DNA from 4 places in the Arthrobacter sp. GQ119 genome. Region 1 is predicted to be linked to each of the others. Evidence: riboswitches for the same ligand, from Rfam matches in the RefSeq annotation. Region 1 holds a riboswitch; each other region holds the start of a gene.

Evidence for each region. A riboswitch is a leader RNA that binds a small molecule or an ion and turns the genes downstream of it on or off. The one in region 1 is predicted to bind cyclic di-AMP.
Region 2: another riboswitch for cyclic di-AMP. It lies ahead of AC6CH3_RS16840 (aggregation-promoting factor C-terminal-like domain-containing protein); the one in region 1 lies ahead of AC6CH3_RS14145 (C40 family peptidase).
Region 3: another riboswitch for cyclic di-AMP. It lies ahead of AC6CH3_RS02440 (NlpC/P60 family protein); the one in region 1 lies ahead of AC6CH3_RS14145 (C40 family peptidase).
Region 4: another riboswitch for cyclic di-AMP. It lies ahead of AC6CH3_RS15725 (M23 family metallopeptidase); the one in region 1 lies ahead of AC6CH3_RS14145 (C40 family peptidase).

The regions. Positions count from the first base shown of each region.
Region 1 covers NZ_JCAXEA010000014.1:89,689-93,877, reverse strand. Annotated here, with positions in the region: gene AC6CH3_RS14155 (iron-dependent transcriptional repressor DtxR) at 1-288, shown strand, start outside; cyclic di-AMP (ydaO/yuaA leader) riboswitch at 458-667, shown strand; gene AC6CH3_RS14150 (M23 family metallopeptidase) at 672-1,496, shown strand; cyclic di-AMP (ydaO/yuaA leader) riboswitch at 1,635-1,804, shown strand; gene AC6CH3_RS14145 (C40 family peptidase) at 1,875-2,549, shown strand; gene AC6CH3_RS14140 (NlpC/P60 family protein) at 2,649-3,428, shown strand; gene AC6CH3_RS14135 (HNH endonuclease) at 3,651-4,151, shown strand; gene mobA (molybdenum cofactor guanylyltransferase) at 4,175-4,189, shown strand, end outside.
Region 2 covers NZ_JCAXEA010000018.1:77,853-82,041, reverse strand. Annotated here, with positions in the region: gene upp (uracil phosphoribosyltransferase) at 1-83, shown strand, start outside; gene AC6CH3_RS16850 (VOC family protein) at 144-521, shown strand; gene AC6CH3_RS16845 (HAD-IA family hydrolase) at 558-1,238, shown strand; gene AC6CH3_RS16840 (aggregation-promoting factor C-terminal-like domain-containing protein) at 1,391-2,215, opposite strand; cyclic di-AMP (ydaO/yuaA leader) riboswitch at 2,221-2,383, opposite strand; gene AC6CH3_RS16835 (HAMP domain-containing sensor histidine kinase) at 2,478-4,040, opposite strand; gene AC6CH3_RS16830 (response regulator transcription factor) at 4,044-4,189, opposite strand, start outside.
Region 3 covers NZ_JCAXEA010000002.1:113,732-117,920, reverse strand. Annotated here, with positions in the region: gene AC6CH3_RS02445 (GTP pyrophosphokinase) at 191-1,297, shown strand; cyclic di-AMP (ydaO/yuaA leader) riboswitch at 1,450-1,633, shown strand; gene AC6CH3_RS02440 (NlpC/P60 family protein) at 1,641-2,432, shown strand; gene AC6CH3_RS02435 (GGDEF domain-containing protein) at 2,522-3,661, opposite strand; gene AC6CH3_RS02430 (hypothetical protein) at 3,809-4,189, opposite strand, start outside.
Region 4 covers NZ_JCAXEA010000016.1:118,348-122,536, forward strand. Annotated here, with positions in the region: gene recO (DNA repair protein RecO) at 26-778, shown strand; gene AC6CH3_RS15715 (isoprenyl transferase) at 781-1,629, shown strand; gene AC6CH3_RS15720 (class I SAM-dependent methyltransferase) at 1,654-1,977, opposite strand; cyclic di-AMP (ydaO/yuaA leader) riboswitch at 2,122-2,296, shown strand; gene AC6CH3_RS15725 (M23 family metallopeptidase) at 2,455-3,144, shown strand; gene AC6CH3_RS15730 (alpha/beta fold hydrolase) at 3,182-4,189, opposite strand, start outside.

The DNA of each region.
Region 1 (4,189 bases):
GCGCTGGGCGGCGAGCCGTCGGGTACCTTTACCGACGGCGACCTGAACCTGCTGGACGCCATGGGCAGTTACGGCCCGGACTCGCGGGTGACCGTCAGCAGGCTCGCCGAACCGATTCAGGTCGAGCCCGAACTCCTGCAACAGCTGGACGAGGGCGGGATCCGCCCGGGCGCGACCGTGTCGCTGGAACGGGTCGGGGAGTACATTTCCGTGCGCGTCCCTGGCATCGACGGCGCCCTCGAGTTGCCGCCCGAAGTTGCTGCGCACGTGTTTGTCCGGGTGGCCTGAGTCACCTCCGGTATAGATTTGTCCGACATCAGCTGGCAGGACGACCCACCACTTTTGCACAACCAAGATAACGGAATTATTACTGCCCGATTTAATCACCTATAGTTAAGTCGCAGCGCCGATACCAAAGCGTTACCTGATCCGGAGCCGAACTCTGCCAGCGGATCAGTCGCTCGAAACACCTTCTGGCAGAGGCGGAGGAACCACAACTGGCCGTTCAACACGGCCTTGGGGTGAAGTCCGCAGCAGCAAGCCACCTTCCACAGACGGAATCTCCGGATACCCCTGTGCCAAAAAAGGCTTGTCATTGCGGACCGGGTCGATCAACTCTCTGACCCGAATCCGACAGCTAACTTCGCAGGCTACCCAGAGAGGAACCGTTCTTGACCATGCAGAATGCCCGGGGCCGCCGCCGCGCTACCGGCTCCGCTGCGGAGCCCCGCACGCCCGTAGCGGTCGCCGCTGAGCGACCCCGCGATGCGCAGCGTCAAGCGCGGAAGCAGCGCAGTCCTTTCCGTCAGGTCGCTGACTTCGCCGCTGCCAGCGGAGTTGGCCAGAAAGTCGGGGTGGCTCTTGCCGCCTCGGGCCTCCTGCTGACGGTCACAGTCCCCGCCACGAGCCCGGTCCTGGCCACGGCCGACCACAGTGCCTCCGCCGGCGCAGGTGCCGCCACGCCGCAGCCAGAGGTCTCCGCCGAGGCGGCAGCCAAGATTGACTTCAGCCGCACCTCTGTGGCGACAGCCGGCGACCCGGACGGCAAGCTCAAGCAACTCCTGAGCGCCCAGTCCGCCGGCAGCATTAGCCGCGCGGCCTCCGTCGGCAGCCTTGGCTCGCCCTTGGCGACCATGGTGAAGTCCTCGCCCTTCGGATACCGCGTGAGTCCTATCACTGGCGGCGCCGGAGAGTTCCACCGTGGCCAGGACTTCGCGGCCCAGTGTGGGACAGAGGTGTACGCAGCGGCCAGCGGCACGGTCACGTATGCGGACTGGCACGAGTTCGGCGGCGGCAACAGGGTTGTCATCGACCACGGCAACGGCCTCGAAACCACGTATAACCATTTGTCGTCATCGAGCGTTCAGGTTGGCCAGAAGGTCAGTCGGGGCGACGCGGTGGCACTTAGCGGGACCACCGGCGCATCCACCGGCTGCCACCTCCACTTTGAGGTGATGGTCAACGGAGAAGTCGTTGATCCCGAAGGCTGGCTGTAAGCAAAGCCGATGGAGAACTCTCATATTCCCGTTACACGCCGTGACCTGAATGTGACATTGCCTCCGAACTGTTGTACCGTCTAAACCGCGTCAACTTTTCCGAAGTTGACGCCCTTGAGTGGATTGCCTAACTCTGCCACCGCTCAAGGTCCGTTCGCATTACATCGTCTGGCAGGGGCGGGGGAACCAATTTTGGTCTTCGCAAGAAGGCCTTGGGGTTAAGTCGCAAAGCTTCCCAGGAAGCGGCGCGGCCGGGTGACTCCCATCCGAATCCGACAGCTCACCTCGTAGGCATTGGGAGAGGCTACCTTCGTGTCTTCACGCCACAATCTTGCGCGCCACCGTGCGCAAACGGTTCGTAAGAACCCGCTGGACTCCGTGTCCAAGGCAGTAAGCGCCAATGCAGGCACAGTAGGTCGTCAGGCAGCAGTCATTGCGGCCGCTTCAGGACTCGTCCTGAGCGCCGGCATGCCGGCCAACGCATCCGACGCCAACATCGGTGTTTCCGCCTCCGCTGAGTCCGGATCCCAGGCGACACAGCTTGCTGTGACCGCCGCGCCCACCGCAACCGTCTCCTTCGAGCGTCCTGCCGTTACCACCGAGGCAGCCCCCGTCATTGAGACCGTCGCCCCCCAGTCCAGCGACGACACGGCCAGCCCCGAAGCTGCCGTGGATACCCTCGCGGCCGAGGCCGGGAAACTGGTTGACGCCGCACGCTCGGGCGCAACGTCAGGTCTTGCGGGCATCGCCTACACCGGCATCGGCAGCCCGTACGTCTGGGGCGGCACCACTCCCAGCGGCTGGGACTGCTCCGGCTTCACCCAGTGGGTCTACGCACAGGCGGGCATCAGCATTCCGCGCGTCAATGCGTGGACAGCCATGAAGCCTACGTCGACTCCCGCTCCCGGCGACCTGGTCATGCAGAACGGCGGTGCCCACGTTGGCATCTACGTTGGCAACGGCATGATGATCAGCGCGCTGAACCCCTCGCAGGGCACGATCCTGCATGCAGTGTCCGCCACGGGCACGTCCTCGTTCTACACCCTTCGCTAAAACCCCCATTCGAGACGATTCGGCGTACCCCCAAGACGCCGGCGCGTCGCTAAACCGCGGCCTGCTACAGCGGGACGTGGAACACGAAAGAGAGAAATCATGACTACACGTGCGACCATTGCACGCCACCGCGCCGAGGTCACCAAGACCAACTCGCTGTCCGTCATTGCCAAGGCTGTCGGCGACAACGCCGGCGGAGTAGGCCGTCAGGCTGCTGTTATCGCTGCCGCCTCCGGACTCGTTCTGACCAGCGGCATCGCCGCCAACGCCGCAGAGACCAACGTTCAGCGCGATTCGGCTTCCACGTCCACCCTGGAAGTCCAGTCCCTGGCGTCGGCGCCGATTTCGGCAGCATCCAGCATCGCCATCTCCTACGAGAAGCCGGCGATCACCACCACCCCGGCCCCCGTCGTTGAGGCTCCCGAGCCGGTCGTCAACGTCCAGGAAGCTGCGCCTGCCGTGGAAGCCCCGGCCGTCAAGGCTGCTCCGACAGTTCAGGCCACGGCGACCGTGGAAGCTGCACCTCTTGCCAACACGTCCTCGGCAAGCGGCAAGGGAGCTTCCATTGCCGCAGCTGCCTACGCCCAGCTGGGTGTCGCACAGGACTGCACCGCACTCGCCACCAACTCGCTGGCTGCTGTGGGCGTCCACTACCACGGCTGGCCGGCAGGTTACCTGTCCTTGGGTCGCACCGTCAGCGCTGCCGAAGCCAAGCCGGGCGACCTCGCCTACTACGAAAACGGCGGCATGGGCCTGGCCCACATCGCTGTCTACGTGGGCAACGGCCAGGCTGTACACGGTGGCTGGAACGGCGGAACCACCGCTCTGTTCAGCGTGAACGTCGGCTCCGGCCCGGTCTTCATCCGCGTCGGCGGCTAAGCCACGAGCAAAGGCTTAAAAGGACCCCTGCCTCTGAGGCGGGGGTCCTTTTGTCTTAAAACTGCCCGGGCTGAACACCGACACGCCGTGGCCGAATGTTAGGCCGATTCGTCGATATACGCTAAGAGTGTTTACTCTTGTGGTGTCGATCCATAGCCCGGACATGCAGAGGGCAGCCGGCCCTCGCGCCTCTGCCGGGTGCGGCCGTGAAGAGGTATGCGCATGCGCACGCTCGTTCTTAATGCTGGATATGAACCCTTGGCGGTTGTGACCTTCCGCCGGGCGCTGGTTCTTGTGCTCACAGGAAAAGCCAGCGTGGTTGCTGAAGGTGACGATCCCGTCGTGGGGCCGAAGGACATCATGGGACGCCCCTCCGTGATCCTCCTGAACCGTTATATCCGGCCGCGCTATAACATGGTCACCGCAGTCAGCCGGCGCGGGGTACTGCGCAGGGACGGCCACCGGTGCGCGTACTGTGGCAAGGCAGCCCACACCATAGACCACGTCCAGCCGAAATCGCGGGGCGGTGCGGATACCTGGGAAAACCTCGTGGCGGCCTGCCTCCGGTGCAACAACGTCAAGGGGGATCACACCCCGGCCGAAATGGGCTGGAAGTTGCGGTTCGTCCCGGCGCCTCCCGTTGGCACCATCTGGCAAATCAAGGAACTGGAGAAGCCGACCCCCGCATGGGATCCCTTCCTGCTTCCGGAGACGGCCGCCTGACCCGTCCGCACTAGGCTTGGTATGTGTATTTCGATGCA
Region 2 (4,189 bases), on a different contig from region 1:
TTGACGAGAAACTGAACGAGAAGTCCTACATCGTGCCCGGCCTGGGCGACGCCGGTGACCGCCTGTACGGCATCGCCCACTGACTTCGGCTACCTTGCCCGGACCCTTCCGGATGGTTCTGCCGCCGGGATAGCCTGTGCACCATGGACTGGAAACTTGAACTCATCTTTGTCCCGGTGTCCGATGTGGACCGAGCCAAGGACTTCTACGTCAACAAGGTCGGCTTCAACGCCGATTACGACGAGAGGCCCATGGACGGTCTCCGTTTCGTCCAGCTCACCCCTCCGGGTTCCGGCTGCTCGATTGCCATCGGCGAGGGCCTCAACGAGGCTCCTCCCGGTACAGCACCCGGCCTCCAGCTTGTGGTCAGCGACATCCACAAAGCCCACGATCAGCTGAAGGCCAACGGCGTGGACGTCAGCGACGTCGATGTGCAGGACTGGGGCCACTTTGTCTACTTTGCCGATCCCGACGGCAACAAGTGGGCGGTGCAGTACATGGCCCACCGGCCGAACGGCTAAACGTCCTCCCTGCCCTCCATGAGGCAGGATGGATCCATGAACCTTCCTGCCGAATCCGTCTCCACTGCCCTGGTTGCCCGTGCCGTCCTCTTTGACATGGACGGCACATTGGTTGATTCCACGGCGGTGGTGGAACAGGTGTGGGGTGAGTTCGCCGCGCGCTACGGTCTGGACATTGCAGAGATCCTGCGGACTTCCCACGGCGTGCAGGCACGGGACACCGTGCGGCGGTTTGCCCCCGTCGGCGCGGATGTTGCTGCACTCACCGCTGAGCTCGGTGCGATGGAGCGCGTTCGGACCGAAGGCATTGTCGCCTTGCCCGGGGCTGCCGAACTCCTGCGCGCCTTGCCTGCCGACGCAGTGGCATTGGTGACGTCAGCCGACCGGGTGCTGGCGAACGTCCGCATGGGCGCAGCGGGTCTGCCCATGCCTGGCACGGCCGTCACGGCGGACCTTGTCACCCACGGCAAACCGCATCCCGAGGGATACCTGCGCGCCGCCGAGCTGCTGGGCGTGGAGCCTGCGGACGCCGTGGTCTTCGAGGACGCGCCGGCCGGGATCGCTGCAGGCCTGGCGGCCGGAATCCGGACGGTGGCGGTGGGCCCGAATACCGGCGTCGTGCCCGACGGCGTGCCGCACATCCCGGACTACTCCGCTGTCACAGCCTCGGTGGAAGCCGACGAGGATGGACGCCGGATCATTTCCTTCCTGCTCTGACTCCTTACTGCTCTGACGCATTTCTGCACCACTTTCCCGCCGGCAGCATGTTGCACCGACGCCGAAGGGCCCCGGATCACGTGGATCCCGGGGCCCTTCGGACGCTCAAAACGGTGCAGAAATGCCTGCCGCGCTCTCAGACTGGTGCCGGTTTAGTACCAGTTGTTGGCGTAGTGAAAGTTCAGTGCAGCGCAGGGGGAGCCGTAGCGCTCCTTGACGTAGCCAAGGCCCCAGTTGATCTGCGTGCGGTAGTTGGTGCGGTAGTCCGCTCCGGCACTCGCCATTTTCTCGGCGGGCAGGGACTGCACCACGCCATACGCACCGCTGCTGGGGTTCGTCGCAGTGGTCCGCCACTCAGACTCCTTGGTCCAGAGCGTCTTGAGGCACTGCATCTGGTCCGCCGCCCAGCCGTACGAGGACAGCTTGCTGGCGGCATAGGCCTGCGCGCCGGCGGGGTCGTTCACTGCCACAGGGGCCGCGGGCTTGGGTGCCGGGGCCACCTTGGCCGGGGCGGCCTTTACGGCCGGAGCGACGGCCTTCGGCTTGGCGGCAGCGGCCTTGGCGGGCGCCGGTTTGGCGGCGGCCTTGGGGGCGGCCTTCACCGCGGGTGCAGCCTTGGGCGGCGCCGGTTTGGCAACGGACTGGGGTGCCACCGGGGCAGCCGTGGGGCTGGGCAGGGCGGAGATCAGCGTCTTGTCGAAGTTCAGCGTCGGCGGGGCCTCAGTTGTTGCCGATGCCGCCTCGGGCGCTGCCGCGGGGGTGGCGTGCTCGGCCGCCTGGCCGGCAGCGCCGACGCCGATCAGGACGGCGCAGGCTGTGGTCACAACGGCTGCGCGGCGGCCGAACGACGGGATGTTCGCGGTGAGACGGCCCCAGGCTGATGCGGGACGGGCGGGCTCGGCGCGGTGGCGTGAAATCTTCTGCCGGGACTGTTTTGGATCGCGTTCAGGGCGCGTTGGTACCTTGAATTCAGACATGGTGGATTGCCTCTCAACACCTGCGGAGTTAGCTGTCGGGTTCGGATGAGGTCATCCGGCCGCACGGAAACACACGTGTCGGCTTCACCCCAAGGGCTGATGCGGATTGCCCGGGACTCTGGTTCCCCCGCCTCTGCCTGGTCAAGCGGAATCCGGGAAGCGGCAGAGCTGGGCGTCCATCCGGATATGCGGCCCAGATGATGGCCGCACCTCATCGACCGTACAGGAGGCTGGCGCTTAAGTCACATTTAGGTAACGGACATCACGACGTCGGCGCGTCACCTTGCGCGGACGGCCGCACGGGCAGGGTGACGGTGAATTCGGTCCGGCCGGGGCGCGACGCGACCTCCACGGCGCCACCGTGGGCTTTGATGATGGACTGGACGATTGACAGGCCCAGGCCGCTGGTTCCCTCGCCGGCGGGGACAGCGCCGGCGGGGACCACACCGTCGGGGACAGCGCCTGCGGGGACCCGGACGGCGCGGGACGCGTCTGCGCGGGCGAAGCGGGCGAAAACCCGGTCCACGAATTCCGGCGGGATGCCTTCGCCGTCGTCGATCACGGTGATAACTGCAGTCCCGTCCGCGGCCGTCCTGACGCGGGTGACCACTGTGGTGCCAGGACCAGTGTGCTTGCGGGCATTCGACAGCAGGTTGACCAGCACCTGGTGCAGCTGGGAGGCATCGCCGCGCACCACCACCGGCTCGTCGGGCAGTTCGAGATGCCAGCTGCGGTCCGGAGCCATGACCTTTTCATCGCTCACTGTTTCGATCACCAGCTGGGTCAGGTCCACGTCCCCGAGCTTGAGCGGCTGTCCCTCGTCGAGCCTGGCGAGCAGCAGCAGGTCCTCCACCAGCGTGCTCATCCGCTCAGACTGGCTTTGTACCCGGGCGAGGGACCGCTGGCCGTTCGGGGTGAAGGTCTCGGTCATGCGCATCAGCTCTGTGTAGCCGCGGATGGCGGTGAGCGGCGTGCGGAGCTCGTGTGAAGCGTCGGCCACGAACTGGCGGAACTTCATTTCGCTCTGCTGCCGCGCCTCAAGCGCGTTGGACACGTTGTCCAGCATGAGGTTGAGCGCGTGCCCCACGCTTCCCACTTCCGTTCCGGGATGGGCGTTCGACGGCGGAACGCGGACTGCCAGTGCAACCTCGCCGGCATCGAGGGGCAGGCGTGAAACCTGCGTGGCAACCTCGGACAGCTGTTCGAGGGGCTTCATGGTGCGGCGGATGATCACTGTTCCGGCAAGCCCGATAAGCACAAGGCCGCCGAGCGACACGATGCTGATGGTCCAGATGAGGGAGGTCAGGGTGTTCTGCTTGTCGGCCAGGGGGAGGCCTGTGACCATGACATCCCCGTAGGGGCTCTGGTCGGCGACCAGTCGGTACGCCCCGGTGGACAGCGTCCGGTCGGCAGGGACCCCGCCGGGGGCGAGGCCCAGGAGAACCTCGTTGTCAGCGGCTGAGACTGAGGCCCGCGTGCCCTCCTTGGTGAGGAATCCCGCGCTCCAAACCTGTCCGTTTTCAATCCGGCCAACGAGCGTGCCCGGTCCCAAGCCTTTCGCATCCAACGGATCGGGCCTCTTCCCCTGCGCCCCGAGGGGCGGCCGCCCGAAAACACTGGCACGCTCTGATGCGCCGGTGAGCCGCTCGTCCAGCTGGCGCGTGAGGAAGGCGTCCATGGAGGCATAGCTGAACAGTCCGACCGCGGCGCAGATGGCCACGAGCAGGACCATGGCTACGAGTACCAGGCGGGTGCGGAGATGCCACGTTCCGGGGTTCAGCCAGCGGCGCTGTTGGCTCCGGGTGGCGCCGGTGGGCTTTGCCACGGCCTAGTCTGCCGGTTTGATGACGTAGCCCGCGCCGCGGACCGTGTGGATCATGGGCGGGTGGACGGCGTCCACCTTTCTGCGGAGGTAGGAAATGTAGAGCTTCACGATGTTGGCTTGGCCGCCGAAGTCGTAATTCCACACGCGGT
Region 3 (4,189 bases), on a different contig from region 1:
CAACAAGTGCCCCCGGCGTCACCACTGCCGTCGCCCACAGCAGTCCAGAGGACGGCAGGGCCCGACGGCGCACATCAGCCATGCCCCGAGCCTACAGGGACGCGGCTCCCCCCGGGCGGAAGGGAGTGGCTGAGGTGGCGCTGCCGGTGTCACACCGGCGACTGTCGCACGCCCTTGATAGTTTGGAACCATGGCAAGCAACTGGGATCGCCTGGACGTCAGTCAGCGCGACTCCGTGCAGGAAAGCGTGGAACTGTATGAGCGCGTCCGGCCTGCCCTGAAGCTTGTCACCCGGGACGTCCTGCAGATGCTGCGGACCATGCTCAAGGACACCGAGGTCACGCCATTGTTCGTGACCGGCCGTACCAAGACCGTGGACTCCTTCCGGGAGAAAATCTCCCGCACCGAGGAGCCCCTGGAACCCGGCGGCCCGCGCGTCCTGAAGTTCCCCGACCCGTTCCGCACCCTTAATGACATGGTGGGTGTCCGCGTCATCACCAAGCTCCCTGCGGAAAATGCGGTGGTGGCCAACCTCATCAAGCGGCAGCGGCAGCTGTTTGACTGCCGCGGAGACCGCGAGAAGGACATCGGCTCCATCGAGTCCGGGACGTACGGCTACTCCAGCCGGCACCTGATTCTGCGGACCATCCAGAATGAGGCCGTCAAGGAGTACCAGAAGGTCTTCAACTCCGAAGCGCAGCCCAACGGCAGCTACTTCTTCGAATGCCAGATCCGCACGGTGTTCGCGCATGCATGGAGCGAGATCGAACACGACATCCGCTTCAAGGCGGAGGATCCGCGGGCCTGGACCCCGCATTTCGACCGCCAGTTCACCGCCACGGCCGCCATGCTGGAGACGGTGGAGAGCGCCTTCGCGGACCTGCACGAGCGCTACGAGGAGGTCCGCGGCTACTGGGACATGGACGGTGACGGCGCCGCCCCGCTCACACCCAACCGCATCCGCGACGTCTGGCGGACGCTGCTGCCGCACGTGGACCGCAAGGTGGATGACGACTGGGGATGGGCCGCCGAACTCATGGCAGCCCACGGCCTGAACCAGACCGTCCAGCTTGCCGGGCTTCTCAGTGCCAACAGGATCACCGAGGTCCGCAAGGCCCTGGACCACCGCTACTCCCCCGGCCCGGACCGGCTGCTGGATGACCTCCTCCTGTGGCAGTACGGGACCAAGCACATCGACCTCACCGCCGAGGAGCCCGACGCCGTTCCGCACCCGCGGCGCGACAGCCTCCTGCGGCGGCTGAAACAGATCGAGCGGTACCGCCAGACCAAGAAGTAGGCATCGGCAGGGTGAGGTTCCGCCCGGTCAGCATGAACAGCACGCTTCGGACGGAGCGACACGCCTCCGTTACCTTAATGTGACTTTTGGAAAAGGCTCCCGTACCGTGGAAGACGTGCCTTCCTCACCGAGGAAGGCACTCCCGCGCTGATTGCCTAACTCTGCCGCTGCCCGGGATCCGTTCACAGACCATGCACGGCAGAGACGGGGAAACCAATTTTGGCCCGCACGAAAGGGCCTTGGGGTGAAGCCGCGCAGTTCCTGAACTCGTCAGGGCGCGCGGCCGGGTGTCTCCCATCCGAATCCGACAGCTCACCTCGCAGGCATCGGGAGAGGCTCCTTCATGTCGTCACGCTTTACCCGTGCCCGCCGCGCAGCGGCCGGCCGTTCGAATCCGTTCGTATCCGCATCGCGTGCTGTCACGGCCAATGCCGGAGGACTGGGACGCCAGGCCGCCGTAATCCTCGCGGCATCGGGACTCGCCTTCACCGGCAGCATGGCAGCGAACGCTGCCAACGCGCCGGCCCAGAAGGACGCCGCCCCCGCGTCAGCGCCCACGGCCGCCAGCCAGGTCCAGGCACCCCTGAGCGCCAGCTCCAGCGTCAAGATCGCCTTCGAGCGGCCCGCGGTGAAGTCCACCCCTGCCCCCGTGGTGCAGGCGCCCGTCGTCGAAAAGCCGGCGGCACCGCGCGCCGCTGCCGCTCCAGCGGCTGCCGCAGCCCCCGTTGCCGCGCCTGCCCCGAAGGTACCTGCCCCGAAAATCTCCGTCCAGTCCGCAGCGGCTCCCGCGAAGGCTCCCGCTGCCGCCGCCGGGGGCGTGAATGCCTCCATGGTGTCGGCCGCATACGCCCAGCTGGGCATCACCCAGGACTGCACCGCGATGGTCGAAAAGGCACTCGGCGCCTCCGGCATCCGAGTGGGCGACCTTGCTCCGATGCAGTTCATGAACCACGGCAAAGTCGTGTCCACCCCCCAGCCCGGTGACATGGTGGTCCAGTCCGGCCACGTGGGAATCTTCGTGGGCAACGGCAAGGTGCTCAGCGGCGGGATGAACGGCGTCAACGAGACCGTGGTTCACCCGCTGTCCTGGCTGACCGCCACCGGCCCCGTCACCTTCGTGCGCGCCGGAGCCTGACAACGCCGAAGCCTGATTACGCCGGAGCCTGATTACGCCGGAGCCGGTGCTCCGCTGCCTTGGGGGCAGCGGGGCACCGGCTTCTTCTGCTAGCCGAGAACTGCCCGGTTCCGTCCGAGGGATTTGGCCTCATAGAGCGCGGCGTCAGCGGCTGCAATTGGTCCGTCCAGGCTGAGCACACCCGCGTCCACCGCAGCGATGCCGTAGCTGACCGTGGGCATTTTCGGCACGTCGGGAACCGACCCCTTGGCGAGCCGCCGGCTGATTTCTTTGACGATGATCTCCGCGGAGTAGGGGCTCGCGCCCGGGGCAAACACGATGAACTCCTCGCCGCCGTACCTCCCCACGAGGTCCGTGGAGCGGACCGTTGCACGGCAGGCGTCGGCGAAGGCCTGAAGCGCCAGATCGCCGGCGGCGTGGCCATGGGTGTCATTGATGGCCTTGAAATGATCCAGGTCCGCGAGGATCAGCGCTCCCCCGCTCTTGTTGCCCCGGCCGCGGCGGAGCTGTTCGGACGCCATATCCAAGAATGCCGATCTGTTGAGCAGGCCCGTGAGCCCGTCCTGGCTGGCGACGGTTGTCAGCGCCCGCGTGTGCTGCTCCGTGCTGAGACCGGCCATGCTGAACGAGACCACCGCCAGGAGCACCATCGTAACCAGGGTGGTCACGGCGGAACCGAAGTACGTCACGAACGTCGGGCTGTCGGGGCCTGCAGCGATAAAGACGATCAGCCGGCCCAGGTAGAACACTGAAACACCGCCTGCGGCGATCGCCATCGGAATGCGGACCCGAGTGTACCCCGGCTCCAAACGCCACAGCTCGCGTGAGGCGAGGGCAATCATCAGCGACATCGACGCGAGAAAAACGGCGCCCCCGGACCAGACGTTCTCGCCGGGATTGTCGAGGGCAGAAGCCACGCCCGCCACGACGGGAACGGCGCTGAAAAGCCAGAAGTTGTATTTCGGCGTCCGCAGCGAACGGGCACCGGCCCAGGCGCTCCCGGCCCCGGCAACCAGCAGGACATTTCCCAGCGTATTGGCCCACCACTGGTGCGGCGTGCCGTTGAGGAGAAAACACGCGGAACCGCAGAGAAACAGGAGCAGGGCGGCGCACCACCAGGCACTGTACGGGGAGCGAGTGCTGCGGAAGGCGGAGAAGTAAAAGAGGAGACCGAGCGCCAACGCCATCACAGCGAACGCAATCCGCAGTGTTGCCGTGTCCAGCACCATTCCCCAACTCCCCCCAATCCCCACCCGTTGTGCTGACCAGTATCCCACCGGCCCACGTCTCGCCAGTCCGGGCGCGTACGAATATGTCCGCACTTCATGGCAACCATCGAGCCCCATCTCGTAGCACTCGGGCCGGCGCGGTGTTCGTCAACCCAAATCCAGACGGGCGAAGCCCGCATGAAGGTCACGGACAATGACCGTGCCGCTGCCCAGGAGCTTGGCCTTGGCCTTGAATTGATCCACGAGCGCCTCGCTGGGACGGCCAAAGAGTTCGATCGACCGCATATGGATTAGCGGTGCGATGGGCGGGAATTTCGGGCCCGCCACCTGCATGTGGAACTCCAGTGATGCCGCATCCGGATGGAAGTGCAAGACGCACATCGTGGACCCGTCCTCTGAGAAGTAGACGGAATAGTTGATGATCCGGGGCTCGTTCAATTCGACGAACTCGGCCAATTCCGCCATGGCCGCCTTGAGCTCAGCGAGCTTGCCTGGCCGGACCTCGGACGTGTCCAGGTACGCGATGAA
Region 4 (4,189 bases), on a different contig from region 1:
CCTGCAGACAGTGCGAAGATTAAGCGTGGTCCAACAGTCATTTGCAGCGCGTGCCTACCGCGATGAGGCCGTAGTGCTGCGCACCCACAAACTGGGCGAAGCGGACCGGATCATCACGCTGCTGACGAAGCACCACGGCCAGGTGAGGGCGGTCGCGAAGGGCGTCCGCCGCACCAGCAGCCGCTTCGGCGCGCGTCTTGAACCCTTCATGGTGGCAGACCTGCAGCTGGTATCCGGCAAGTCCCTGGACATCGTCACCCAGGCCGTCGCCAAGGGGGCCTACGGCGGGAACATCGCCGCCGACTACGGCAGGTACACGGTTGCCGCCGCCATGACGGAGACCGCCGAAAAGCTGACAGACGTCGACGGCGAGGCCGGCACCGCGCAGTACAACCTGCTCGTCGGCGCGCTGGCGGCCCTGAGCCGCGGGGACCACACGCCGGAACTGATCCTGGACTCCTATCTGCTGCGTGCACTGGCCACCGGCGGCTGGGCCCCCAGCTTTACCCGCTGCGCGCGCTGCGGTGCGGCAGGGCCGCACAACGCCTTTTCAGCGCCGCTGGGCGGCATGGTCTGCGGGGAATGCCGGCCGCCCGGATCAGCGGCCCCGGCCGCCGAGACGGTGGCGCTGTTGGGTGCCCTGCTCACCGGAAACTGGACGACGGCGGATTCCTCCCTGCCGCTGCACCGGCGGGAAGCGGCAGGCCTCGTGGCCAGTTACCTGCAGTGGCATCTTGAACGTGTCCTGAAATCCCTCAAGCATGTGGAGCGTACCTAACAGTGTCCTTGGGAAAGAAGACCACCCCTGCCAGGCGCCGGACCGCCCCTGTGATGCCGCCGTATCCGCACCCCTCCGGTGCTGTTGCCCCGGCGATCCCGGCGGAATTCGTGCCCCGGCACGTGGCGATTGTCATGGACGGCAACGGACGGTGGGCCAATCAGCGGGGGCTGCCCCGCATCGAGGGCCACAAGGCGGGGGAGCCTGCGCTGCTTGACGTGGTGGCGGGCGCCATCGAACTCGGCATCAAGTACATCACCGTCTACGCATTCTCCACGGAGAACTGGCGGCGGTCCCCGGAGGAAGTGCGCTTCCTGATGGGATTTAACAAGGATGTGCTGCGCCGGCAGCGGAACCAGCTGGACGACTGGGGCGTGCGGGTGCGCTGGTCCGGCCGCCGGCCCAAGCTCTGGGGATCAGTGATCCGCGAACTGGAAGAAGCCGAGGCCTATACCGCCGGAAACAGCACGTGCACGCTAACTATGTGTGTTAATTACGGTGGCCGCGCCGAGATTGCCGACGCCGTATCGGCCATCGCCGAGGACGTCGCCGCCGGACGGCTCAAGCCCGGTTCCATCACGGAGAAAACCGTCCAAAAGTACCTCGACGAACCGGACTTGCCCGACGTCGACCTGTTCCTGCGCAGTTCGGGGGAGCAGCGGTTGTCCAACTTCATGCTCTGGCAGTCGGCCTATGCGGAGTTCGTCTTTCTCGACACGCTCTGGCCGGATGTGGACCGCCGCACCCTGTGGGACGCCGTGGGCATCTATGCCCAGCGGGACCGCCGCTACGGGGGAGCGGTGGACGCTGCCAAGACTCCCGTGGCGGCCGCCACCCATCAGCCCGGGTAGGGTCGGGGCTTCACCCACACGACCTTAGAAGAAGTTTCCCTGGAACGCTGCACTGCTACGCGCGCCCAGGATTTGAGGCTGTGGTTTGCCAAGCAGAATGGCGGCCTGCTGGTGGTTTTCCATGGCTCTCGGTGAGCGTACCAGTTGTGCGCGTGCCAAGAAGCCTTGCTCAGTGAACCGGGTGGCGACTCCCTCGGGGGAGTGCAATTTTGCTTCAAAGCTGAGACCGGGATGGAGCTGCTGCGCGACCCGGGTCATCTCCGGGGACAGGTCCACACCTGTGACGTTCAGTCCCGTGCGCGTCAGGTATTTGCTCATCCGTCCGGCGCCGCATCCGGCGACGATCATTAATCCCTTTCTTCTCCTTCTGCAACTGCAACACGCCATAGTCTTCGTAACGAATTTGTAACTTCCTGTTTTTCTTGGTTTCATGGTTGGTACCACATACCTTCACCAGGTATGCGTGTACCCGCTTCGCCAAACCCCGCCGGCGGTACATGAACCCATCACTCCAGGCGGGGGCGGAAGACCCATGAATGACGCCTTTGGGCGTCTTGGGGTGAAGCCTGGCCCTGTCACTGCATGCCTGTGAGGCGCGCGGCAGGGGAGGCCGGACAGTCCACTCGTCCGAATCCGACAGCTAATTTCGCCGGCGCCGAGAGGACCTACGCTGTGCCTTCCCACGACAAGCACGCCCTGCGCCGTGCCATTTTCTTCCGCACATCCAGTAAGGGCCGCCGCCGGGCAGCCTCATCCCCAGTGCCAAGGCCGCGGGGCCGCGGCCAAAAGCTGGCTGTTGCGGCGGCGGTGACAGGAATGATCGGCATGACCGTACTCTCCACGGCTCACGCCGCGCCAACAGGGATCTTGGCCACGGGGGAGGTTCCTGCCAGTGCAGTGGCCGCTCCGGCCGCACAACCCTCCCTGCTCGCGGATGCAGGATCGTCACTGGTTTTTGACCAGCCCCAGGTCAAGTCCTCCCCGGCGCGGAAAGCGGCACCGAAAGCGGCACCAAAAGCGGCGCGGAAAGCGGCATCGAAGCCGGCGCGGAAACCGGCACTGAAGGCCGCACCCAAACCGGTACGGAAGCCGGCACCGAAACCCGCCCGGGCTTCCGCGCCTTCGGCAGGCCTGCGGGCACCGCTCGCCTCGATGATCGTGACTTCCCAATATGGGCACCGCGTCAATCCCCTGACCGGGGCAATCGGCGAATTGCATACGGGGCTTGACTTCGCCGGGGCGTGCGGCACGCCCGTTTTGGCTGCGGCCAGGGGAAAGGTCACCGAGGCAGGCTGGAGCCCGTACGGGGGCGGAAACCGGATTGTTGTTGACCACGGCAAGGGACTGAAGACCACCTACAACCATCTGGCCAGCATCGGCGTTTCCAAGGGCCAGACTCTGGCGCCGGGTGGCCGGATAGCTGCTGTCGGAACGACCGGCAGCTCCACCGGCTGCCACCTTCATTTTGAAGTCATGGTCAATAACAGGACCGTCAACCCCGCCAGCTACCTATAGGCAAACAGGGCGGTTTCCGGGTTGCACCTCGCCACTCTCATGGCAGCCGACCGATGGATTCGTCCTCAGCGGCAAAGCCGTGGATCCACCGGGCCAGCCGCCGGTAGGCGTCCGCGCGCACCTCGGCACGGGACAGGAAAACATCGTGCAGTGCGCCGTCGATCCGCTCCACGGACACGCTCTGGCCCAGTGCGAGGGCCCGCACTGCGATGACGTTGACGTCCAGTACTGCGTCCGTCCTGCGCATCTCTTCGGTCCAGAACGGCCCGGTCGCACTTGCACCGGAAATCATCACCAGGATGGGGATGCCGATACGGAGCCCGCGGGCAACCTGTGCCTGGCCGGCCAGGACTGCGCTGAGCCAGCCGGCGCGGACCGGAAAGGCCATGGGAGGCCGGTACTTGTCATCAAGGGTCCATTCCCCTTCGGCTGAGTTGCTGATGCTGCGCCAGTAGAAGCCGCGCTCGGGCAGGCGGAGCACAGCCTCCGGCCGGAAGCGGGCGAGGGGCTCCACCATTGTCCAGGCGGCCCGCCGGACCAGGGAACTGCCGTGCATTTCCAGCCACGGACTGTTCAGGACAAGCTGTGACACCACGCCCGGATTCCGGCTCACCCACAGGGCCGCCACGAGACCGCCGGTGGAGTGCCCCATCATCACAAGCGACAGCGGCGCCGCGGGCTCCATCGCCGTGATCATGCCGACGGCGGTGCTGATTTCGGCGTCGTAGTTTGCCAGATCGGCAACGTACCCGCCGTGCGCCTCGGGGCGCAGGCTGCGGCCGTGGTTGTGCATGTCCAGGGCAAAAAACTCGAAGTCCTGGCTGTTCCAGAAGCGTGCCAGTTCAACATTGAAAAAGTAATCGCTCCAGCCGTGCAGGAACAGCACTGCCCGGCGCCGGTGCCGCTCGCCCTGCGCAGGAGGCGGCGCTGGGTCCGCCGCAGACGGGGCGGGGTTGTCCAAGGGGGCATACCGGACAAGCGTCGCCGTCCGTGTGACGCCGTCGCCGCCCACGGCCTCGAAGGCAAAGGATTCGAAGCCCTCGCC